Regions from separate parts of the Streptomyces sp. NPDC060049 genome, predicted to be linked through region 1. Evidence: riboswitches for the same ligand, from Rfam matches in the RefSeq annotation. Region 1 holds a riboswitch; each other region holds the start of a gene.
The links. A riboswitch is a leader RNA that binds a small molecule or an ion and turns the genes downstream of it on or off. The one in region 1 is predicted to bind thiamine pyrophosphate.
Positions count from the first base shown of each region.

Region 2: linked by a shared signal. The riboswitch ahead of thiO (glycine oxidase ThiO) and the one ahead of ACFWBY_RS14175 (thiamine ABC transporter substrate binding subunit) in region 1 are both predicted to bind thiamine pyrophosphate.
Region 3: linked by a shared signal. The riboswitch ahead of thiC (phosphomethylpyrimidine synthase ThiC) and the one ahead of ACFWBY_RS14175 (thiamine ABC transporter substrate binding subunit) in region 1 are both predicted to bind thiamine pyrophosphate.

Region 1 is NZ_JBHWVV010000006.1:349,784-362,122, reverse strand. It holds gene ACFWBY_RS14185 (ABC transporter ATP-binding protein) at 1-947, opposite strand, end outside; gene ACFWBY_RS14180 (ABC transporter permease) at 947-2,563, opposite strand; gene ACFWBY_RS14175 (thiamine ABC transporter substrate binding subunit) at 2,626-3,726, opposite strand; TPP riboswitch at 3,813-3,921, opposite strand; gene rlmN (23S rRNA (adenine(2503)-C(2))-methyltransferase RlmN) at 3,980-5,092, opposite strand; gene ACFWBY_RS14165 (phosphatidate cytidylyltransferase) at 5,192-6,268, opposite strand; gene frr (ribosome recycling factor) at 6,268-6,825, opposite strand; gene pyrH (UMP kinase) at 6,924-7,703, opposite strand; gene tsf (translation elongation factor Ts) at 7,866-8,702, opposite strand; gene rpsB (30S ribosomal protein S2) at 8,838-9,761, opposite strand; gene ACFWBY_RS14140 (M23 family metallopeptidase) at 10,015-10,536, shown strand; gene ACFWBY_RS14135 (TetR/AcrR family transcriptional regulator) at 10,597-11,154, opposite strand; gene whiG (RNA polymerase sigma factor WhiG) at 11,280-12,116, opposite strand; gene dprA (DNA-processing protein DprA) at 12,326-12,339, opposite strand, start outside.
Region 2 is NZ_JBHWVV010000010.1:61,149-67,278, reverse strand. It holds gene ACFWBY_RS20035 (deoxyribonuclease IV) at 1-479, opposite strand, end outside; gene pknB (Stk1 family PASTA domain-containing Ser/Thr kinase) at 489-2,387, opposite strand; gene ACFWBY_RS20025 (thiazole synthase) at 2,542-3,336, opposite strand; gene thiS (sulfur carrier protein ThiS) at 3,350-3,550, opposite strand; gene thiO (glycine oxidase ThiO) at 3,547-4,734, opposite strand; TPP riboswitch at 4,732-4,844, opposite strand; gene ACFWBY_RS20010 (NAD(P)/FAD-dependent oxidoreductase) at 4,960-6,130, shown strand, end outside.
Region 3 is NZ_JBHWVV010000015.1:113,352-119,481, forward strand. It holds gene ACFWBY_RS26490 (aldo/keto reductase) at 1-808, opposite strand, end outside; gene thiC (phosphomethylpyrimidine synthase ThiC) at 958-2,745, opposite strand; TPP riboswitch at 2,740-2,885, opposite strand; gene ACFWBY_RS26500 (YibE/F family protein) at 2,970-4,331, shown strand; gene ACFWBY_RS26505 (SsgA family sporulation/cell division regulator) at 4,568-5,017, opposite strand; gene ACFWBY_RS26510 (IclR family transcriptional regulator) at 5,115-5,852, opposite strand.

The DNA of each region.
Region 1 (12,339 bases):
GCCAGCCCGCATTCCGCCTCAAGCTGCGGCCCCGCCTGCGGCCGCAGCAGCAGGGCGACGTGCGTGCCCCGGAAGGTGCGGGACACCACCTCGCAGCCCAGCCCCTCGGGCGACAGCACGACCCCGGCGGGCCGGATCAGCACCCGCCGCGGGCCCTCCTCAGCCCCGGCGGGGACGGGCACCGCGCCCCAGGCAGTCGCCGCCGTCCCCGCCGACACCACGGCCGGGACCACGTTCTCGAAGCCCAGGAAGCGCGCCACGAACTCCGACGCCGGCCGCTCCCACACCTCCAGCGGCGTCCCCGCCTGCGCGATCCGCCCGTCCCGCATCACGACCACCCGGTCGGCCAGCGCGAACGCCTCGCCCTGGTCGTGCGTGACGGCCAGCACGGTCGTCCCCAGCCGCGCGAACAGCCCCCGCAGCTCCACGACGAGCCGCTCGCGCAGCCCCCGGTCCAGCTGCCCGAGCGGCTCGTCCAGCATGAGCACCCGCGGCGACGGCGCCAGCGCCCGGGCCAGCGCGACCCGCTGCTGCTCGCCACCGGAGAGCGAGGCCACCGCCCGGCCCTGCGCCCCGGGGAGCCCGACCAGCTCCAGGAGCTCCGCGACCCGGCTCCCGGAGGACGCCTTCGAGGAACCCCGCATCCGCAGCCCGAACGCCACGTTCCCGCCCACGTCCCGGTGCGGGAACAGCTGGTGGTCCTGGAACATCAGGCCCACCCCCCGCCGGTGCACGGGTACCCCGGCCTGGTCGGCGCCGCCCAGCAGCACCCGTCCGCCCGAGACGGACTGGAGGCCGGCCACGACCCGCAGCAGGGTGGACTTGCCGCTGCCGCTCGGTCCGAGCACGCACACGGTCTCGTGCTCGGCCACCCGCAGGTCCACGGAGTCCACGACGGCGCGCTCACCGAAGCGGACCGACACCCCTTCCAGCTGGAGCAGTGCCATCAGAACTCTCCGGAGGTCTTGTCGGGTCGCAGTCTCTCCAGCAGCAGCAGGGACACAGCGCACACCAGCATCAGAATCGTGCTCAGGGCCATCGCCTGCCCGTAGTTCATCTCCCCCGCCCGGCCCAGCAGCCGTGCCACGGCGACCGGGAGCGTCGGACGGTCCGGACGCGCGATGAAGACGGTCGCGCCGAACTCCCCGAGGGACACGGCGAAGGCGAAGCCCGCCGCGATCAGCAGGGCCCGCCGCACCATCGGCAGGTCAACCTCCCGCCAGACCCGCGGCGGCGACGCGCCGAGCACGGCGGCGGCCTCCCGCAGCCGGCCGTCGACCGCGCGCAGCACGGGCAGCATGGTCCGTACGACGAAGGGCACGCCCACCAGCGCCTGGGCCAGGGGCACCAGGATCCACGAGGTCCGCAGGTCCAGCGGCGGCTCGTCGAGGGTGATGAGGAAACCGAAACCGACCGTCACGGCCGACACCCCGAGCGGCAGCATCAGCAGCGCATCGAAGCCCCGTACGAAGCGGCCCGCGCGCCGGGTCAGGGCGGCGGCCGCGAGTCCGCCGACGGCCAGCGCGATGGCCGTGGCGGCCAGCGCGTACTGCAGGGAGTTCCAGATCGCCTCCAGTGGCGGCACCAGAAAGGTCCCGCCGCGGCCGCCGGCCTCCTGGAGTTCCCGGTAGAAGCCGAAGCCGTAGCCGCCGGGGGCGTCGAAGGAGCGTTCCACGAGCACGCCGAGGGGGAGCACGATCAGCAGCGCGACCGTCAGGAGCACCCCGCCGAGCAGGGCGCGCTGCGCCCAGCCGCGCGGCCGGTGCGAGGTCCGCGCCGGGTCCACGAGCCGCAGCGCGGTCTCCCGCTTGCGCACGGTCCAGGCGTGCACGCCGAGGATGCCGCCGAGCGCGGCGAACTGCACCATCGTCAGTACCGCGGCCGTCGGCAGGTCCAGGAGCTGCGCCGTCTGCCGGTAGACCTCCACCTCCAGGGTGGAGTACGCGGGGCCGCCGAGGATGAGTACGACGCCGAAGGAACTGAAGGTGAACAGGAACACCATCAATGAGGCGGCGCCCACCGCCGGGGCCAGCGCGGGCAGCGTCACCCGGCGCCAGGCGGCGAACCGCCCGGCGCCCAGCACCCGGGCCGCCTCCTCCTGGCGCGGGTCCAGCTGCGCCCACAGCCCGCCGACCGTGCGGATGACGACGGCGTAGTTGAAGAAGACGTGCGCCAGCAGGATGGCCCACACGGTCGTGTCGAGGCGGATCCCCCACACCTCGTCCAGCAGACCGTTGCGCCCCACGAGCCCCAGGAAGGCCGTGCCCACCACGACGGTGGGCAGTACGAACGGCACCGTCACGACCGCCCGCAGCAGCTGCTTGCCGGGGAACTCGAAGCGTGCGAAGACGTACGCGGCGGGGAGCGCGATCAGGAGCGTGAGCACCGTCGAGGCGAACGCCTGCCAGGTGGTGAACCAGAGCACCTCTCCGATGTCGGGCCGGGCCAGCACCTCACCGATCCGACCGAACTGCCAGCCCGTGTCGGTCTTGAGCCCGCGCCCGACGATCGCGGCGACGGGGTAGGCGAAGAACAGCCCGAAGAAGAGGAGCGGAACGGCCATCAGTGCGAGTCTGACGACCGTCGCCCGCCCGCTCTCCTTCGGTGCGGCACCCACTCGTCCCATTACTTCACGACGAGCGTCGACCACGCCTTGACCCACTGGTCGCGGTTCTTCGCGATGGCTTCGGGGGCGACCGTCTCCGGCTTCTCGATCACGACGCCGTGCTTCGTGAACAGCTCCGGCAGCGCCGCGTCCTTGGTCACGGGGTTCACGAACATCTGGAGCGGCATGTCCTCCTGGAACTTCTTGGAGATCAGGAAGTCCAGGAGCGCCTTGCCGCCCTCCTCGTTCTTCGCGCCCTTGAGCAGACCCGCGAACTCGGTCTGCCGGAAGCACGTACCGGTCGCGACGCCCGTCGGGGCCTCGGCCGGCTGCGGCTCGCCGTAGAGCACCTCGACCGGCGGGCTGGAGGCGTAGGAGACGACCAGCGGGCGGTCGCCCTTGGCCTTCTTGCCGCCCGCCGAAGCGGAGAAGCGCTCGTTGTAGGCCTGCTCCCAGCCGTCGACGACCTCGACGCCGTTGGCCTTCAGCTTGCTCCAGTAGTCCTTCCAGCCGTCCTCGCCGTACTTGCCGACGGAGGCGAGGAGGAAGCCGAGGCCGGGCGAGGAGGTCGCCGCGTTCTCGGTGACCAGGAGGTTCCTGTACTCCGGCTTGATCAGGTCGTCCAGCGTCTGCGGCGGGGCGATCTTCTTGTCGGCGAAGTAGGCCTTGTCGTAGTTGACGCAGATGTCACCGGAGTCGACCGGGGTGACCCGGTGCTCCTTGTCGAGCACGAACTCCGGCTTGACCCCGGCCAGCCCCTTGGCCTCGTACGGCGTGAAGATGCCGTTGTCGAGGGCGCGAGAGAGGAGCGTGTTGTCCACGCCGAAGAACACGTCGCCGCGCGGGGAGCCCTTGGTCAGGATCTCCTGGTTCAGCGCGGCGCCCGCGTCGCCCGACTTCAGGACCTTGACGGTGTAGCCGCTCTGCTGCTCGAACTCCTTGAGGACCGTGTCGGTCGCGTTGAAGGAGTCGTGCGAGACGAGGGTGACCGTCTTGGACTGGGGGGCGTCGCTCGCGCCCGCGGCCCCGTCCTTGCCGTCGGAGCCGCCGCATGCGCTGAGCGTGCTGACGCCGAGGGCGGCCGCGAGTGCGGCGCCCGCGAGCTTCTTGGTGGTGCTCACTGTGATTTTCCTCCTGGGATGTCCAGGAGAAGACGCGGCCCCGCCCGGCGCTCTGTTCGGAGCGGACGCCGGGCAGGGCGCAACAGCTTGAGTGGTGACCGAACTTCCTACCCCGAATGACCGGGGCGAGGTTCAGAGGGTCTGCGGTGACGGATACCGCACTCTCAGCGCTGTGGCGCTCCCCTGTCGGAAATATGAAATTGGTTCGGCCACAGGGTACCCCTTGGCCGAATGTGAACCTCGACTGGCGTAATCAGCGCTCCGAGGCGGCGAGCTGACCGCACGCGCCGTCGATCTCCTGACCGCGGGTGTCACGGACGGTCACCGGCACGCCGTGGCGGGCGATGGCATCCACGAACGCCTTCTCGTCCTCGGGCCGCGAGGCGGTCCACTTCGAGCCGGGCGTCGGGTTCAGCGGGATCAGGTTGACGTGCACGCGCTTGCCCTTGAGGAGCTTGCCGAGCAGGTCGCCGCGCCAGGCCTGGTCGTTGATGTCGCGGATCAGTGCGTACTCGATGGAGATGCGGCGGCCGGACTTCTCCGCGTACTCCCAGGCCGCGCCGAGCACCTCGCGGACGTTCCAGCGGGTGTTCACGGGGACCAGCGTGTCGCGCAGCTCGTCGTCCGGCGCGTGCAGCGAGACGGCGAGGCGGCACTTGAAGCCCTCGTCGGCGAAGCGCAGCATGGCCGGGACCAGGCCGACGGTGGAGACGGTGATGCCGCGCTGTGACAGGCCCAGGCCGTCGGGCTCCGGGTCGGTGAGGCGGCGGATCGCGCCGACGACGCGGTTGTAGTTGGCGAGCGGCTCGCCCATGCCCATGAAGACGATGTTCGACAGCCGGGCCGGCCCGCCGGGGACCTCGCCGTCGCGCAGGGCGCGCATGCCGTCGACGATCTGGTGGACGATCTCGGCCGTGGACAGGTTGCGGTCGAGACCGGCCTGGCCGGTGGCGCAGAACGGGCAGTTCATGCCGCAGCCGGCCTGCGAGGAGATGCACATGGTGACCCGGTCGGGGTAGCGCATCAGCACGGACTCGACGAGCGTGCCGTCGTGCAGCTTCCACAGGGTCTTGCGGGTGGTGTCGTCGTCACAGGAGATGTGGCGGATGACGTTCATCAGGTCGGGCAGCAGCTCGTCGCGGAGCTTCTCGCGGGAGCCCGCCGGGATGTCCGTCCACTCGGCCGGGTCGTGCGCGTAGCGGGCGAAGTAGTGCTGGGAGAGCTGCTTGGCCCGGAACGGCTTCTCACCGATCGCGGCGACGGCCTCCCGGCGCTCCTCGGGGGTGAGGTCGGCGAGGTGCCGGGGCGGCTTCTTCGCTCCACGAGGGGCGACGAAAGTGAGCTCTCCCGGGACAGGGCGGGCCATGGCAGGTACTCCTTGTAAGACGAAAGGCGCGCCGCAGAAGCAGCACGCCTTCCAAGAGTAACCGCCCCGGCCCCGCCGGGGTTTTTCGTGATACGTGGATCAGCCCGTACCCACGAAAGCCGCCAGCAGCAGCCACACCACCGGGGCGGTGGGCAGCAGCGAGTCCAGCCGGTCCATGATGCCGCCGTGACCGGGCAGCAGCGTGCCCATGTCCTTGATCCCGAGATCCCTCTTGATCATGGATTCGCCGAGGTCGCCCAGCGTGGCGCTGACCGCGACGGCCAGGCCCAGCAGTAGGCCCTGCCACCAGACGCCCCCGTCGACCAGGAACTCCATGCAGAGCGCCCCGGCCGCCATGGCGAAGGCCACCGCCCCCAGGAGCCCCTCGCGGGTCTTCCCGGGGCTGATGCGCGGGGCGAGCTTGGTCTTGCCGAAGCGCCAGCCCACCGCGTAGGCCCCCGTATCGCTGACGACCGTCAGGACCAGGAAGGTGACCACGCGCTGCGGCCCGTCGTCGGCGGTGAGCAGCATCGCGACGAAGGTGGCCAGGAAGGGCACGTAGAACGCCGCGAAGACCCCGGCTGTGACGTCCTTGAGGTAGTCCTCGGGCGGTTCGGTCATCCGCCAGACCAGGACCGCGAGGGCCGTCAGTGCCATCGCCACCCAGGCGCCCTCGGCCCCGCGGACGTAGCCGGCGATGACCATCGCCGCGCCGCCGATCGCGAGCGGGACCAGCGGGGCCTTGATGCCCTTCTGCTCCTGGAGCCGGGAGGTGAGCTCCCACAGGCCCACGACGACCGCTACGACGACCACGCCGAGGAAGACCGCCTTGACGATGAACAGCGAAGCGAAGATCACCGCGCCGAGGCCGACGCCGACCCCTATGGCGGCACGCAGATCCCGCCCCGCACGCTTCTTCTGCGGCGGGGGCGGGGGGTCCTGCGGTGCCGACGGAGGCGGGGGCGGGGGGCTGGGCATGGGCTCCTGCGGCGGCGTCTCGGCGCGGAAGAGGGAGCCGCCGTCGACGGCGGCCCCCCGATCGCGTGCTTCCCGGTCGTCGAAGTCACGGCCGGCGGCATCGGGCACGATGGGCATGGGCCGAGTGTGCGGGCCCGCCTGCGCATCGTATGCGGGACCCGCCGGAACCGGCTCCGGCTGCCAGGAAGTGTCGTTCATCAGACTTCGAGGAGCTCGGCTTCCTTGTGCTTGAGGAGCTCGTCCACCTGCGCGACGTACTTCGCGGTGGTGTCGTCGAGCTCCTTCTCGGCGCGGCGCACCTCGTCCTCGCCGGCATCCTTGTCCTTGACGAGCTTGTCGAGGGCGTCCTTCGCCTTGCGGCGGATGGCGCGGATCGAGACCTTGGAGTCCTCGGCCTTGGTGCGCGCGACCTTGATGTACTCCTTGCGGCGGTCCTGCGTCAGCTCGGGGAAGGTCACCCGGATGATGCTGCCGTCGTTGCTGGGGTTGACGCCCAGGTCGGAGTCGCGGATGGCCTGCTCGATGTTGCGCAGGGCGCTCTTGTCGAACGGGGTCACGATGGCCATGCGCGGCTCGGGAACCGAGAACGAGGCGAGCTGGTTGATGGGCGTGATGGCGCCGTAGTACTCCGCCACGATCTTGTTGAACATCGCCGGGTGCGCACGACCGGTGCGAATCGCGGCGAAGTCTTCCTTGGCGACGACGACGGCCTTTTCCATCTTCTCCTCGGCCTCGAGGAGGATCTCTTCGGTCACCACGTGCTCCTGCATGTCAGAAATGGATGGTTCAGGCGGGCGGAGCCGGTTCGGCCCGGCGGGTTCGAACCGGCAGCGGTGTGCTCGGGCCCGAGCGCTCAGGCCCGGGTGCTCTGGTCGCTCACGAGCGTGCCGATCTTCTCACCCTTGACGGCGCGGGCGATGTTGCCCTCGGCCAGCAGCTCGAAGACCAGGATCGGCAGCTTGTTGTCGCGGCACAGCGTGATGGCGGTTGCGTCGGCGACCTTGAGGTCGCGGGAGAGCACCTCGCTGTACTCCAGCGCGTCGAACTTCACGGCGTCCGGGTTCTTCTTGGGGTCCGAGTCGTAGACCCCGTCGACGCCGTTCTTGCCCATGAGCAGGGCTTCCGCGTCGATCTCCAGGGCGCGCTGGGCGGCCGTGGTGTCGGTGGAGAAGTAGGGCATGCCCATGCCGGCGCCGAAGATGACGACGCGGCCCTTCTCGAGGTGGCGCACGGCGCGCAGCGGGATGTACGGCTCGGCGACCTGGCCCATGGTGATGGCGGTCTGGACGCGGGAGTCGATGCCCTCCTTCTCCAGGAAGTCCTGGAGGGCGAGGCAGTTCATGACCGTGCCGAGCATGCCCATGTAGTCGGACCGGGCCCGGTCCATGCCGCGCTGCTGGAGTTCGGCGCCGCGGAAGAAGTTGCCGCCGCCGATCACGATGGCGATCTCCGCGCCGTCGCGGACCACCGCGGCGATCTCGCGCGCGATGGCGTGGACGACGTCGGGGTCGACGCCAAGTCCTCCGCCACCGGAGAAGGCCTCGCCCGACAGCTTCAGCATGAAGCGGCGGCCCTTCTTGTCCTGGTCGCTCTTGTCGTCGGAAGCGGTGTGGGTGTCCACGCCCTGATTCATGGAGATCTCCTCGTGCACATACGAAGAAGGCCATTGCCGGTGGGTCCTCGCGGTTCCCTCTGCGGCAATGGCCTCCTCGTCAGATCTGCGGTCGTCCTGCGCGGACGCGGACGACTGCTTCAGACCCTACCGGGGTCCGGTGTCCGTCGCGTACGGACGGACTCAGATGCCGACCTTGATGCGCGAGAAGCGCACCAGGGTGACACCAGCCTCGTCCAGAACCTTCTGGACGGACTTCTTGGCGTCCAGGGCGTAAGCCTGGCCGAGCAGCGTGTTGTCGCGGAAGAAGCCGTTGACACGACCCTCGACGATCTTCGGCAGGGCGGCCTCGGGCTTGCCCTCCGCGCGGGTGACCTCTTCGGCGACGCGGCGCTCGGACTCGACGACGTCGGCCGGCACGTCCTCCTTGGAGAGCCACTTCGGCGCGAACGCGGCGATGTGCTGCGCGATGCCGCGGGCGACCTCGGCGTTGGGCTTGTCGAGCTCGACCAGGACGCCGATCTGGAACGGCAGGTCGGGCATCGTGCGGTGCATGTACGCCGACACGTAACCGCCGGTGAACTGCGCGAAGCGGTCCAGGACGATCTTCTCGCCGAGGTTGGCGTTGGCCTCGTCGACGAAAGCGGTGACGGTCTTGCCGGGCTCGATCTCGGACGCGAGGAGCGCCTCGAGGTCGGCCGGGGAGGTCGCGGCGACGTGCGCGGCGAGCTGGTTGGCGACAGCCAGGAACTTGTCGCCCTTGGCGACGAAGTCCGTCTCGCACTTCAGCTCGACGATGACACCGGAGGTGTTGTCGTCGGCGATCTGGGAGACGACGGCACCGTTCTCGGCAGAACGGCCTTCGCGCTTGGCGACGCCCTTCTGACCCTTGATACGGAGCGCCTCGACGGCCTTGTCGACGTCGCCGTCGGAGTCGACCAGCGCGTTCTTGCAGTCCAGCATGCCGGCGCCGGTGAGCTCGCGGAGCTTCTTGACGTCAGCGGCGGTGTAGTTCGCCATGAGTCTGTGATTCTCTCTCGAAGTCGTAGATCTACGGGTGAACGGCGGAGGAGTCGCGCCTCGGGCGCGGCTCCCCCGCCGTCATCGTCCGTGCTGTGAGTGCCCGGCGTGTGAACGCCGGGCGCTCTCAGTGGGTCAGGCCTGCTCGGCGTCGGCGGCCGGAGCCTCGACGACGGCCTCGGCGACAACCTCGGCCTCGGCGGCCGGAGCGGCCTCGGCCGGGGCGGCGGGGGCCTCGACAGCGGCCTCGGCCGGAGCGGCCTCAGCGTCGTCGGCCTTCTTCTCGCCCTCGAGGAGGTCGCGCTCCCACTCGGCGAGCGGCTCGGCGGCGGCCTTCTCGCCCGGCTTCGAGTCGCCAGTGGCGGCACCGGAACGGGCGATGAGGCCCTCGGCGACGGCGTCGGCGATCACGCGGGTGAGCAGGGTGACGGAGCGGATCGCGTCGTCGTTGCCCGGGATCTTGTAGTCGACCTCGTCGGGGTCGCAGTTGGTGTCGAGGATCGCGACGACCGGGATGTGGAGCTTGCGCGCCTCACCGACGGCGATGTGCTCCTTCTTGGTGTCGACGATCCAGACGGCGCTGGGGACCTTCGACATCTCGCGGATACCACCGAGGGTCTTCTCCAGCTTGATCTTCTCGCGAGAGAGGACCAGGAGCTCCTTCTTGGTGAGACCCGACGCGGCGACGTCGTCGAAGTCGATCGCCTCAAGCTCCTTCAGACGCTGGAGGCGCTTGTAGACGGTGGAGAAGTTGGTGAGCATGCCACCCAGCCAGCGCTGGTTGACGTACGGCATACCAACGCGCGTCGCCTGCTCGGCGATGGCCTCCTGGGCCTGCTTCTTGGTACCGACGAACATGATGGAACCGCCGTGGGCGACGGTCTCCTTCACGAACTCGTAGGCGCGGTCGATGTACGACAGCGACTGGAGCAGGTCGATGATGTAGATGCCGTTGCGCTCCGTGAAGATGAAGCGCTTCATCTTCGGGTTCCAGCGGCGGGTCTGGTGACCGAAGTGGACGCCGCTTTCCAGCAGCTCCCGCATCGTTACGACGGCCATGGCCATCTCCTTGTTTTCTCGGTTTGGTTCCTGACGCCCCTGTCGCGCCCTGCCCCCGAAGAGGGGACCGAGAGACGCTGTCACCCGGCCTGAGCGGCCGGTGTGCTGGGGCGTGCGAAGTCGACCCGGTGACCCGGATCGCCACAAGAAGTGTACGGGACCCGGCGGTATGCCGGATGACGAGGTTTTCCACAGCCGGGCCGCTCGTCCACAGGCCGAGCGGGGGGCGCCCGCGGGCGGGATCCTGACGGCCATGACGGCATTCCTGTTCGCCCTGCTGCTGACCTTGTCCCTCACCGCCGCGCCGGCGCCGCCGGATGCTGCGGGACGACCGGGTGCTGCGGTACCACCGGGGGCGCGCCCCCTGCCGGCCCCCCTGACCGTGCTCCGGTGGTGGGACCCGCCCCCCACCAAGTACGCGGCCGGTCACCGCGGCGTGGACCTGGCGGCGGCGGTGGGCGCGGAGCTGCGCGCGGTCGGCCCGGGCCGGGTCCACTACGCCGGCCTGGTCGCGGGGCGCGGAGTGCTCTCCCTGACCCTTCCGAACGGCCTGCGCACGACCTACGAACCCGTCCGCCCCCTGGTCGCGGAGGGCGCCGAGGTCACGACGGGCCAGGTGGTGGCCCTCCTCACGGACGGCACCCACTGCCTCCGCCCCTGCCTCCACTGGGGGCTCCTGAAGGCCGACACCTACCTCAACCCCCTCGCCCTCCTCCCCCGCCCGACCCCCCGGCTCCTCCCCCTGAACACCGCCCACCCGGACCCGCCGACCTGAGGCCGAAGCGCACGGCAAAGGGGCCGGCCCGCGGGCCCGGCAAGATCCGGAAGAGACGGCCTAACCCCCGACGCCCCGCAAAGCCATCGCCACAGCCGCGTCCGTGACGACGGCCGGCTCCTCCCCCGAGGCCGCCTCGATCCGCCGCACGGCCGCGTCCACGACACCCTGGAGCAGCATCGCCGCGAGCCGCGGCTCCACCTGCCCCAGCGCGGCCAACGCCTCCACGATCATCGCGACGAGCCCCCCGTGCGCGGCACGGATCTTCTCCCGCGCGCCGGCGTCCAGCTCACTCGCCGAGATCGCCACCACGGCCCGGTGCCGGCGGTCCCCCACCAGCCCGAGCTGGCTGCGGACGTACGCCTCGATCTTCGCCTCCGGCGTCTGCGCCTCGGACATCGCCGCCTCGATCTCGGCTGCCCACACGGGGAAGTCCACCGCGCAGAGCTCCTCGACGACTGCTGCGCGGGAGCGGAAGTACTCGTACACGGAGGAACGGGCGAGGCCCGTCCGCTCGGCGAGGGCGGGGAAGGTCAGCGCTTCCGTCCCCCCTTCTGACAGCAGGGAACGCGCGGCGTCCAACAGGGCGCCGCGCTGCATCGACCGGTGCTCGGCCACGGAGGCCGCTCGAATCCTGGGCACGCGTCCACTCTACGGAGGTACCGCAAGGCCGGGGCTCGCCGGACGAACCCTCGAGCCGCCTTCGAGCCACCCACGACGCCCCACCGACCCGAAGGCGCCGCTCAGCGCCCGACGTCCGCCAGCTTCGCCCGCAGCTGCAGCACCGACTTGGTGTGGATCTGGCTGACGCGGCTCTCGGTCACACCGAGCACGTTGCCGATCTCGGCGAGCGTGAGGCCCTCGTAGTAGTAGAGGGTCACCACCGTCTTCTCCCGCTCGGGCAGCGTGTTGATGGCCCGTGCCAACAGCCGCCGCAGCTCGCGGTCCTCCGCGACCTCCACCGGGTTGTCGGCGGCGGTGTCCTCCAGTGTGTCCATCAGCGAGAGGCGGTCGCCGCCCTCCCCGCCGACGTGCAGGAGCTCTTCCAGAGCGACCACGTTGGCCAGCGACAACTGGCTGAACACCGCGTGGAGTTCCTCGACTCCGATGCCCATCTCACCGGCGACCTCTCCTTCGGTCGGGGTGCGCCGCAGCTGGGCCTCCAGCGTGGCGTAGGCCCGCTCCACGGCCCGCGCCTTCTGGCGCACCGAGCGGGGGATCCAGTCCAGCGCCCGCAGCTCGTCGATCATCGCGCCCCGGATCCGGGTGATCGCGTACGTCTCGAACTTGATGGACCGCTCGATGTCGAACTTCTCGATGGCGTCGATGAGTCCGAAGACTCCGGAGGAGACGAAGTCGGCCTGCTCCACGTTGGGCGGCAGGCCGACGCTGACCCGTCCGGCCACGTACTTGACGAGGGGCGAGTAGTGCAGGATCAGCTGCTCCCGCAGCCGCTCGTCACCCGAGTCCTTGTACGAGCGCCAGAGCACCTCCAGGGACGAGGGCGCGGTCGACCGCTCGCTGCTGCGCGCAGCGGGGGGCACCGCAGCGCGGTCGGACCCTGAGGTGTGCTGGGGCATGCTTCGCCTTTGCCGGAGCCGGATTCCTTGGGAGCGTAGCGTGACGGAAGTGTCGCGGTGCGCGAAGAGTACGGGATCGCGCGGGCAGCCAAAGGCGCCCCGACTCGCGCGGGCGACCCGGGACCGGCGCCTGGCGCACGGTCCCGGCGACTGCCACCGGGAAGACCGCGTCTCTCATCGGCTTCACTCTTTCACCGGAACTCCCCAGGTCAACGACCGCCTC
Region 2 (6,130 bases), on a different contig from region 1:
GAGGAGCCCTGCCCGGCCGTCGACTCCAGCAGCAGGAAGGGGTCGTCGTCATGCGTCAGCTCGTCGAGCAGTGGCAGCATGTGCTCCCTGACCTGCGCGTACGCAGCCTCGCGCGGGCGGCCCCCGGTCGCCGATCCGGTGTGGACGACGACCCCGAGCGCGCCGATCGCCCGGGCCCGGCGCAGTGAGTGGCGCAGTGACTCCACGGACTTCTCGACCGTCGCCTCGGTGTGCGAGCCGAAGTTGATCAGGTACGGCGCGTGGACGTACGCCGGGATCGATCCGGTCGCGCACGCCTCGCGGAACAGCTCGTCCTGCGCCGGGTTGCCGACCGGGGTCGCCCAGCCGCGCGGGTTGGCGACGAAGACCTGCACGGCCTCGGCGCCCATCTCACGGGCGTAGGCCAGCCCGACCGAGGCGAGCCCGCCCGCTACCGGGACATGCCCGCCCACTGGATTGCGGCCCGTTGAATTGCTCATGGCGTGCGGTCAAAGCCCCTTGGTCCTGATGGTGATCGTGCTGCCTTCGGCGGCGCTCTGGCCGGCGGGCACCGACTGGGATTCGATGGTGTTGCTGAAGGAGAGGAAGGGCCTGTCGACCTTCACCTTGAAGCCCAGCCCCTCCAGGGCCTTCTTGGCCGTCTCCACGTCCTGGCCGGTGACGCCCGGGACCGGGATCTGCCGCGGGCCCTTGGATACGGTGAGCGTGACCGTGTCACCGGTGGCGGCCTGGGTGCCCGCGCCGATCGACTGGTTGGCCACCGAACCCGCGGGGGAGGGGGAGTTGACCTGCTCCGGGGCCGTCGCCACCTTCAGGCCGAGGTCCTCCAGGAGGGAACGGGCCTGGTCCACGGGCTTGCCCGTCACGCTCGGCACCGGTACCGGGCGGCCCTTGCTGACCAGCAGCGCGACCTCGGTGTCCAGGGGCCGCTTCTGGCCGCCCGGCGGATCCGTGCCGATCACCGAGCCCTGGGCGACTTCCTGGCTGAAGGCCTGCGTGAGCGCCCCCACACCCAGACCGGCCGAGGCCAGCTCCGCCTTCGCCGCCTCCAGCGGCTTGCCCTTCAGGTCGGGCACCACGACGACCTCGGGGCCGCGCGAGACGGTGAGCGTCACCGCGCCGTTGCCGCGGATGCGCCTGCCGCCCGAGGGATCGGTGTTCATCACCGTCCCCTTGGCGAAGGAGTCGCTGAACTTCCGATCGACCCGCTTCACGCCGAGACCGGCGTCCGACAGGCGGGACTTGGCGTCCGCCTCGGTCTTGCCGAGCAGGTTCGGGACCTTCGTGAACTGTCCGGAACTGATGTACCAGACGCTCGTGCCGAGGCTGAGGGAGAGCAGCACGCCGACGACCACGAGCAGCAGCCCGCGCCGGCGCGGCCGCCGGGGGCCGGCCGGGGGCAGCGGCGGAGACGCCAGCCGGGACGTGTGGGACAGCGGCGCGGAGTGCGGGGCGACCGGCCGGGGGATCACGCTGGTGCGGTCCTCGGCGGCGGTCCGCTCCTGGGCGCGCGCCTGCGGCGGTACGACGTCCAGCTCGGCCTCGCCGAGCCGCGCGCGGGCGTCCCGGGCCAGCCCGAGGAGGGCGGCGGCGTCGTGGGGCCGCAGCTCGGGATCGCGGGCCGTGGCGTGGGCGACGAGCTCGTCGAGCGCGGCCGGCAGGCCGGGGACGGCCGCCGAGGGGGGCGGGACGTCCTCGCCGAGGTGGCGGTAGAGCACCTGGGCGGGATTGTCGCCGGTGTGCGGCTTGGAGCCCGTGAGCATCTCGTAGAGCACGACACCGCAGGCGTAGACGTCCACGCGGGTGTCGGTGACACCGTTCTGGATCTGCTCGGGGGCGAGGTAGGAGACCGTGCCGAGGACGGAGCCCGTGGTGTTCGTGACGGAGTCGACGGACCGGACCAGCCCGAAGTCGGCCACCTTGACGCGGCCGTCGTCGCCGATCAGCACGTTCTCGGGCTTCATGTCGCGGTGCACGAAGCCGGCCCGGTGCGCGGCGCCGAGGGCGGCGAGGACCGGTTCGAGGATGTCGAGGGCGGCACGGGGCTGCAGCGCACCGCGCTCGCGGAGCACGTCGCGCAGGGTGCAGCCCGAGACGTACTCCATCGCCAGGTACGTGTAAGGCCCGTGCATGCCCTGGTCGAAGACCGCCACCACATTGGGGTGGGCGAGGCGGGCCACGGACTTCGCCTCCCGGATGAACCGGTCGACGAAGGCGCCGTCGGCGGCGAGCGCCGGGTGCATCACCTTCAGCGCGAGCACGCGGTCGAGGCGGGTGTCGACGGCCCGGTAGACCGTGGCCATGCCGCCGGCCGCGATACGGGCGTCCACGCGGTAGCGGCCGTCGAGCGTCTGCCCGACAAGGGGGTCTTCCATGGTCGTGTCCACCCGGCGATTCTACGAGGGCCGGGCGCGGTGCCGTCCCGGGGACCGTGGTTGCAGCGCAGCTGTGACGCGGCGGTCCGCCTGCGGCGCCGCTGCCGGGGTCGGCCCCGAGCCCGCGCCCCACACGCCGGCGGGGCCCGATCGCCGGCCCACGGGCTCAAAACGCCGGGCGTTCCGGGTCGAGGGCGGCGCGGCCCTCCACCGGGGAGGAGGGCTCCGCGAAGCGGCGCTCCGGGATGCGGCCCGCGCGGTACGCGAAGCGGCCCGCCGTCACCGCGTCCCGCATGGCCGCCGCCATCAGGACGGGAAGCTGCGCGCGGGTCACCGCGGAGGCGAGCATCACAGCCGAGCAGCCCAGCTCCATGGCCAGGGCCACGTCCGAGGCCGTGCCGGCCCCCGCGTCCAGGATCACCGGGACCCCCGCCCGCTCCGTGATCAGCTCGAAGTTGTGCGGGTTGCGGATGCCCATCCCCGAGCCGATCGGGGACCCCAGCGGCATGATCGCCGCGCAGCCCACGTCCTCCAGCTTGCGCGCGAGCACCGGGTCGTCGTTCGTGTACGGCAGGACCGTGAAGCCCTCGTCCACCAGGACCTCGGCGGCGTCGAGCAGCTCCACCCCGTCCGGGAGGAGCGTCCGCTCGTCCGCGACGACCTCCAGCTTGATCCAGTCCGTGCCGAGGGCCTCCCGGGCCAGGCGGGCGGTGAGCACCGCCTCGCCCGCCGTGAAGCAGCCCGCCGTGTTGGGCAGCACCGCGATCCCGAGCTTGGTCAGCACGGACAGGACGGAGCCCTGCACCGTCGGGTCCAGCCTGCGCATCGCCACCGTCGTGAGCTCGGTGCCGGAGGCCACCAGCGCCCGCTCCAGGATGTCCAGGCTCGGCGCCCCTCCCGTGCCCATGATCAGGCGCGAGGAGAAGCTCCGGCCGGCCAGGGTGAATGCGTCGTCGGGCATGTCCGCCATGTGCTCAGCCTCCCTGGACCGCGGTGAGGATCTCGACGCGGTCGCCGTCCCGCACGGAGGTGTAGGGCCATTGGCCGCGCGGCACCACCGTCTCGTTCAGGGCCGCCGCGACCCCCTTGGTGGCCTGGGTGAGGGTGGCGACCACCACGCCGAGCGTGGTTCCGGCCGCGATCTCGCGCTGCTCGCCGTTGACGGAAATGGTCATGCGTACGACTCCTGCCGCGTGAGGGCGAAACGACGGGGGGTGAAGGGGCGGGCGATCTCCGGGAGTTGGCCGGTGGTCAGCAGTTCCGCCATGACGTCGCCGGTCAGCGGGGTCAGCAGGACCCCGTTGCGGTAGTGACCGGTGGCCAGGTGCAGGCCGGGCAGGTCGGTCGGGCCGAGCAGCGGGGCGTTGTCCGGCGAGCCGGGCCGCAGCCCCGCCCGGGTCTCCACCAGCGGGAGTTCGGTGATGCCGGGTACCAGTTCGTGGGCGTCGCGCAGGAGCTCGTAGACCCCTCCCGCGGTGACGGTGGTGTCCCAGCCGAGTTCCTCGCTGGTGGCTCCGATGACGAGCTCGCCGTTCTCGCGAGGCACCAGGTACACGTGGCTGCCGCGCACGACGGCCCGTACCGTCCGCGACAGGAACGGCGCGTACGACGGCGGCACGGCGAGCCGCAGCACCTGGCCCTTCACCGGCCGTACGGGGGCCGCGACCTCGGGCGGTACGCCGTCCAGGCGCCCGCTGAGCGAGCCCGCGGCCAGCACCACCTGGCCGGCGGGCAGCTCGGTGGCGTCCGCGTCGTCGAGGACCGCCCCGGAAGCCCGGTCGGCGGTGATCAGCAGCCGCGCGGCCCTCGCGCGGTGGAAGGCGACCCCGGCCCGCTCGCAGGCGGCCAGCAGCGCGGCCGCGAGGCGCCGCGGGTCGACCTGGTGGTCGCCGTCCACGCGCAGGCCGCCGCGGACGCCGGGGGCCAGCATCGGCTCCAGGCGGCGGCACTCGCGGCCGGTCAGCCACTGCGACTCCAGGCCGCAGCGGCGCTGGAGGGCGTGCAGTTCGCGCAGGTGGAGGCGGTCGTCGGAGTCGAGGGCCACCGCGAGGGTGCCGCAGGCTCGATAGCCGATGTCCATGCCGCCACTGGCCTCGGCGAGTTCGGCGGCGAACTGCGGGTAGCGGGCGGCGGAGGCGACGTTGAGCCCGAGCAGCGTCTCCTCGCCGTAGTGCAGCTCGGTGACGGCGGCGAGCATGCCGGCCGCGACCTGGGCGGCGCCGCCGCCGGGCGCCGGGTCGGCCAGGGCGGTGCGCAGCCCGTGCCGGGCCGCCCGCCAGGCGGTGACCAGGCCGATGATCCCGCCCCCGATGACGAGGACGTCGTAGCCGGGACTCCGGCTCTTCCTGGATGAGTGCATGGGCGTCCAGCCCCTCCCTTCGCCGGCATGACCCGGATCAGGTTCGTACGGTCGGAGGCCGGCCAGCCTCCCTCTCAGCCCGGTGCGCCCGGACTCCCGCGATAGGTTCGGGGGCCAGAGTAACGCCGAGCCCGACGCCGGGTAAGCCTGCCTCCCCGCTGCGGTTCCGTGCCGGGTCCGCGCCCGCTATTCCTGACGGACCGTCAGATGATTAGGCTGGACCGCGTGAGCGAGCAGACGCAACAGACGGAACACACGCGGCGCGGCGTCGTCGTCGTAGGCGCCGGCATGGCCGGGGTCCAGACAGCGGTCGCCCTCCGGGAACAGGGCTGGACCGGCCCCGTCACCCTGTTGGGCGCCGAACCCCACCAGCCCTACGACCGGCCGCCGCTGTCCAAGGCGGTGCTCCTCGGCAAAGCCGAGGACTCGGCCTTCGACGTCGACTTCGAAGGCCTGGACATCGAACTCCGCCTCGGCGTCGAGGTCACCGGCCTGCGGCCGGCCGCCCGCGAGGTGGACACCGAGGCGGGCCCGGTCCCGTACGGCATCCTCGTACTGGCGACCGGCGCGCGGCCGCTGAACCTGCCCGGCGCGGAGGGCGTCCCGGGCGTGCACCTGCTGCGCACCCTGGACGACGCGGCCAGGCTCCGGCCGGTGCTCGCGGCGGCCTCGGCGGTGGTGGTCGTCGGCGCCGGGTGGATCGGCGCGGAGTTCGCCACGGCGGCGCGCGAGGCCGGCTGCGAGGTGACCGTCGTCGAGGCGGCCGACCGGGTCCTGGCGGGCGCGCTGCCGGCGGAGGTGGCCGGGCCGATGGGCCGCTGGTACGCGCAGGCGGGCGCCTCGCTGCTGACGGGCGCGCGGGTGGCCTCCGTGGAGGAGGGCCGGGTGCTGCTGGGGGACGGGCGCGAGCTGGCGGCCGGCGCGGTCGTCGTGGGCATCGGCGCCCGGCCCGCGACGGACTGGCTGGCGGGCTCGGGCGTGGAACTGGGTCCCGACGGCGCGGTCGTCGCCGACGAGCACCTGCGCACCTCGGTGCCCGGGGTGTACGCGGTGGGGGACTGCGCGTCCTTCCCCTCCGGGCGGTACGGGGCGCGGCTGCTGGTGCACCACTGGGACAACGCGCTGCAGGGGCCGAGGGTGGTGGCGGCGAACATCCTGGCGGCGCGCACCACCGACCCGGCCGGGGCGCAGGCCGCGGACCGGGGCGGCGAGGAGGCCGCGGGCCGGCGCGCGGACCGGGGCGGCGACGAGGTCCCGGGCCGGGGCGGTGACCAGGCCGCGGGCCGGACCGCGGAGCAGGTCTACGACCCGGTGCCGTACTTCTGGTCCGAGCAGTTCGGCCGCTTCGTGCAGTACGCGGGCCACCATGGCGCCTCGGACGCGCTGGTGTGGCGCG
Region 3 (6,130 bases), on a different contig from region 1:
CGGCCAGCTCCGGGAGCGTGCAGCCGATGGAGTCGGCCAGCTCGACCAATTGCTCCACCGCCTCCAGCTTCGCGATGTTGCCCGGGATCGCGGGGTCGAACCGGGCGGGTGTCAGCGCCGCCCGCCCCGAGGTCAGATCGATGGCGCCACCGAGGCGGTACTTGCCGCTCAGGAACCCGGAGGCGAGGGGACTCCAGGTCAGGACTCCCATCCCGTACCGCCGGGCCACCGGCAGTACGTCGGCCTCGATGCCGCGCGCGAGGATCGAGTACGGCGGCTGCTCGGTCCGGAACCTCGGCAGGGCCCGCCGCTCGGCGACGTGATGCGCCTCGACGATCTCCTCGGCCGGGAAGGTCGAGCAGCCGAAGGCCCGTATCTTGCCGGCCCGCACCAGATCCCCGAGGACCGACAGGGTCTCCTCGACGTCCGTCCCGTGGTCCGGCCGGTGGACCTGGTAGAGGTCGATCCAGTCGGTGTCCAGCCTCCGCAGGCTGTCCTCGACGGCCCGCACGATCCAACGCCGGGAGTTCCCGCTGCGGTTGCGGCCCTCGCCCATCTGGAAGTGCACCTTGGTGGCGAGCACGACGTCGTCGCGCCGGCCCTTGAGGGCCTTGCCCACGATCGTCTCGGACTCCCCTGCCGAGTACATGTCCGCGGTGTCGACGAAGTTGATCCCGTGGTCGAGCGCCGCGTGGATGATCCGGCCGCACTCCTCGTGATCCGGATTCCCCACCGCCCCGAACATCATCGTGCCGAGGCAGTGCGCACTGACCTCGATGCCGGTCCCACCCAGTGTTCGGTATCGCATGCTCATGCGCCCGGACTCTAGAACCTGGAGCGCACTCCAGCACAAGCCCCTTGCCCCGCCCCCGTTCCCAACGCACGGACGCACGGCGGCCCGTGACTCCCCCCGGGGTCACGGGCCGCCGTGCCGTGTGAGGCGTGGAACCCGCCCCGTCAGTCGGCCAGCGGGAGGTACACGCGGTTGCCCGCCGCGGCGAACTCGGCGGACTTCTCCGCCATGCCCGCCTGGATCTCATCGGCCTTCAGGTCACCGCCGTGCTCGCGGCGGATGTCCTGCGAGATCTTCATCGAACAGAACTTCGGACCGCACATGGAGCAGAAGTGCGCTGTCTTCGCCGGTTCGGCCGGAAGGGTCTCGTCGTGGAACTCGCGGGCCGTGTCCGGGTCGAGCGCGAGGTTGAACTGGTCCTCCCAGCGGAACTCGAACCGCGCGTCGGACAGGGCGTCGTCCCACTCCTGGGCGCCCGGGTGGCCCTTGGCCAGGTCCGCCGCGTGAGCCGCGATCTTGTACGTGATGACACCGGTCTTCACGTCGTCGCGGTTCGGCAGGCCCAGGTGCTCCTTGGGCGTGACGTAGCAGAGCATCGCGGTGCCCCACCAGGCGATCATCGCGGCGCCGATACCCGAAGTGATGTGGTCGTAGGCGGGCGCGACGTCCGTGGTCAGCGGGCCGAGCGTGTAGAAGGGCGCCTCCTCGCAGATCTCCTGCTGGAGGTCGATGTTCTCCTTGATCTTGTGCATCGGGACGTGCCCGGGGCCCTCGATCATCGTCTGCACGTTGTACCGCTTGGCGATCGTGTTGAGCTCGCCCAGCGTCTTCAGCTCCGCGAACTGCGCCGCGTCGTTGGCGTCCGCGATGGAACCGGGGCGCAGGCCGTCACCCAGCGAGTACGTGACGTCGTACGTCGCGAGGATCTCGCACAATTCCTCGAAGTTCGTGTAGAGGAAGTTCTCCTTGTGGTGCGCCAGGCACCACGCCGCCATGATCGAGCCGCCGCGCGAGACGATGCCGGTCTTGCGGCGGGCGGTCAGCGGCACGTACGACAGCAGTACGCCGGCGTGGACCGTCATATAGTCGACGCCCTGCTCGGCCTGCTCGATGACCGTGTCCTTGTAGATCTCCCAGGTCAGGTCCTCGGCCCGGCCGTCGACCTTCTCCAGGGCCTGGTAGAGCGGTACGGTGCCGATCGGCACGGGCGAGTTGCGCAGCACCCACTCGCGCGTGGTGTGGATGTTGCGTCCGGTCGAGAGGTCCATGACCGTGTCGGCGCCCCACTTGGTCGCCCAGGTCATCTTGTCGACCTCCTCCTCGATCGAGGAGGTGACCGCGGAGTTTCCGATGTTGGCGTTGACCTTCACCAGGAACCGCTTACCGATGATCATCGGCTCGATCTCGGGGTGGTTCACGTTCACCGGCATGACCGCACGACCGGCCGCGATCTCCTCGCGGACGACCTCGGGGGAGACGTTCTCCCGGATCGCGACGTACTCCATCTCCGGAGTGATCTCGCCGCGTCGGGCGTACGCGAGCTGCGTGACGGCGGCGCCGCCACGGCCCCGGCGGGGCTGGCGCGGACGGCCCGGGAAGACCGCGTCGAGGTTCTTGAGGCCGCCGCGCGGCGAGGTGTGCTTGATGCCGTCGTCCTCGGGGCGCACGGGACGGCCGGCGTACTCCTCGGTGTCTCCGCGGCCGATGATCCAGTTCTCGCGCAGCGGCGGCAGGCCCCGGCGCACGTCGGTCTCGATCTGCGGGTCGGTGTACGGCCCGGACGTGTCGTAGAGCGTCACGTCCTTGCCGTTGGTGAGGTGGACCTGGCGGACCGGCACCCGGATGTCGGGGCGGGAGCCCGCCAGGTATCCCTTGTGCCAGCCGGGCTGGCGCTCGGTCTGGCCGTCGGCGTCCTGGCCGACGGCAGGCGTGCGTGCGTCCTGAATGGTCATGAGACCTGATCTCCCTACGCCGGCATTACCCGGTAACAGGTTCGGCGGTCGACGCAGCCTCTTCCCGTACGCATATCTGACGCGCGTACGGTGATCAGCGCCCTCTCAGCCCGGTGCTCCGAGCTCCCGCGTTGTGCAAAGTAGCCCCCACGCTAGCGTCATGTGTGGCGTGCTGAACAGTGGGCCCCCTCATCTCTTGCGATGATCAGCCGGTGACGTCCTCGCTGCATCCCCCCACCGAGCCCACAGATCCCGCCGCTCACACCGGCCACGCGCACCCGGAGCCCGGGCACTCACACGGGCACTCCCACAGCCACGGACCCGCGGCCCCCGTGTCGAAGCACCTGCGCAAGGTGATCGCGGCCGTACTGATCCCCTTCGCCACCGCCGTGGTGATCGGCATGGCGGTGCTGTGGCCCGGCGGCGCCCCGGGCCACGAGCGAACGGGAGTGGGCTTCGACCGGCAGACCCAGCGGGGCAAAGTCGTCACGCTGGAGCAGGTCGACTGCAAATCCGTGAACGCGGCGCAGGTGCCCGCGACCGGCGACACGTCCACCCCCGAGGGGCGCGAGGCCGTGGCCTCGCAGAAGGGCGAGTGCAAGAAGGCCACCATCGAGGTGGGCAGCGGCCCGGAAACGGGACGCACGTTCTTCGAGATCGTCCAGCCCGGCGCACCACGGCAGTTGGCGGACGGACAGGAAGTGGTGGTCGCCTACGCGCCGGACGCGCCGCGGGATCTCCAGTACTCCGTGATCGACGTGAACCGCAAGCTCCCCTTGGCGCTACTGGCCGGCATCTTCGCCGTCGCCGTCGTCCTCGTCGGGCGGATGCGCGGGCTGTTCGCGCTCGTCGCGCTCGCCGTCAGCTTCGCCGTACTGACCCTCTTCATCCTGCCCGCGATCCTGCAGGGCTCGAACCCGCTGGTCGTGGCGGTGGTCGGAGCCAGCGCGATCATGCTGATCGCGCTCTACATGTGCCACGGCCTGACCGCACGCACCTCGGTCGCGGTCCTCGGCACCCTCGTGTCACTGCTGCTGATCGGCCTGCTGGGCTCGCTGTTCATCGACTGGGCGTTCCTCAGCGGCAACACCGACGACAACACCGGGCTGATCCACGGGCTCTACCCCGATATCGACATGAGCGGCCTGCTGCTCGCGGGCATCATCATCGGATCGCTCGGTGTGCTCGACGATGTGACGGTCACCCAGACGTCGGCGGTCTGGGAACTCCACCAGGCCGACCCCTCGATGGGGCCGCGCGGCCTGTATCGGGCGGGCATCCGCATCGGCCGCGATCACATCGCCTCCGTGGTCAACACCTTGGTACTGGCCTACGCGGGCGCGGCACTGCCGCTGTTGCTGCTCTTCTCGATCGCGAACAGCAGCATGGGTTCGGTGGCCAACAGCGAACTGGTCGCGGAGGAGATCGTACGAACTCTCGTGGGCTCGATCGGGCTGGTCGCCTCGGTCCCCGTGACCACGGCCCTGGCCGCGCTGGTGGTATCGGCCGACCGCGCGCCGGACCCGGCGACCGCGGCGGCCTCGGGGCCGCTCCGCGGCGGCACGGGCCGGCGGCGCAAGCGCTGAAGGACGGACCGGCAAGCGCGGCTGGTCAGGTCGCGCACACGGCCGGTCTCGAGGAACGGCGAGGTGGAGCACTCAGCGCGTCGGCACGCTGAGCCGTGGTGCGGTGGTGCGTGGTGCGGTGGTGCGTGGTGCGGTGGTGCGTGGTGCGGTGGTGCGTGGTGCGGTGGTGCGTGGTGCGGTGGTGCGTGGTGCGGTGGTGGTACCGAGCCGGCGGTTACGTACAGTGACGTCAGGCGTCAGCCGGCGTTCTGCTCGTTCTGCCGCGATTCGGCCAGGATCTTGTCGAGCGCCTCGTCGAGGTTCTCCTCGAAATCTCCGAGGTTGCGCTCCTGGCCGAGCGGAACGATTCGGTCCGTACGGTCGAGGAACGCGACGAGCGGCGCCGCGCTCGCCCGGAACAGAGCCCGGTCCCCGCCCACCTGCAGCCGGATGTGGACGTCGCACAGCTCCTCCGGATCGGTGGGAGCGATGCGCACATCCCCGTCGCCGCACGGTTTGTTGATGCCGTCGAGAAGAAGCTCCCGGCCGAACGCCCACGTCACGGGCGCGTCTCCGGGAAGGTGGAAGGTCAGGCGGACCGCATAGGGGTCCCGAGCTTCGTACCGGAGCTCTACCGGGATCCGGAACGAGAGCTCCTCGGAAACGAGGAAGCTCATCATGACCTCTGCCTGTACCGACTCGCGCATTGCCTACCCCGCTGTAGTGGAAGTGGCCAGGAATGATCCCCCAGGGCCTTCTTGACAAGAGTGGTGTAAGCGCTTGCAGATCACAAGGAGTGAATTTTCAGATACTGATAGAGAACGAGAGGGTGCTCAACAGCGCGCCTACTTCACTCCGTAGTCGATCGACTACATACGGCAACCGGTCTTCATCGTGCAGAGGGAGGGAAATGGCCATGGTCGCGGCGGTGTCGCCGGCCGTGATGGGGATCGCCGCACAGACGGTTCCCAGGGAGTATTCCTGACGTTCGGTCACCGGCTGCATCCGCTCCATGGAGCTGATCCGCTGCTCGAGGGCGTGGAAGTCCCTGACCGTGTAGGCGGTGAGGGCCTCGACGGGGTGGCGGTCGTAGTGGTCCTTGCGGGCCTTCTCGTCGAGCTGGCCGAGCAGGCACTGACCGATGGCGTGCGCGTGGCCGGTCTCCCGGAAATCGGCCCACTCCTCGCAGGCCGGGTCGGCCGCGGAGTCCGATACGCCGACGACCTCGATTTCACCCTCGCGGTAGACCGCGAAGTAGACGGGGGCCCCGACCGCGTCGCGGAAGTGCGCGAGGGAGTCGAGGATCATGCTGCGACGTTTCTGCTGGAGCCCGCCACCCGCCAGTCGACCGGCGGCGTCCCCCAGGACGAAGACGCCGCTCTCCCGGCGCAGATAGCCCTCGTGCGTCAGGGTGCGCAGCAGGTGGTACGCGGTGGGAAGCGGGAGCCCGGCCTCGCGCGCCAGCTGTTTCGCCGGAGCTCCCTCGCTATGGGAGCCCACCGCTTCGAGCAGCCTCAGCGCCCTCTGCACCGAACCGATCAGGGTCGGCACACCGGCGTTGTGAACCGAAGACAAAGCTCACCCCCAGGCGTGGCGGCAGGCCTCGGGGGCCCGCCCTGCGGGGGCCGCCCCCGCGTGTGCCGTGACTCCTGGGGGTCATGCTCGGCGGCTGTTGGCAAAACCGCGGGTCAGGGCGGCAGTACCGGCTTTCGGTGCCCAGGGAACGGCACAGATTGCCACTCTATCCGCCGATTCCCCCGCTGTGAGCGGTTTGGCCCTTCACGTTCCCTCACCTGGGTTAATCCCGAAGCCGCCGGGCC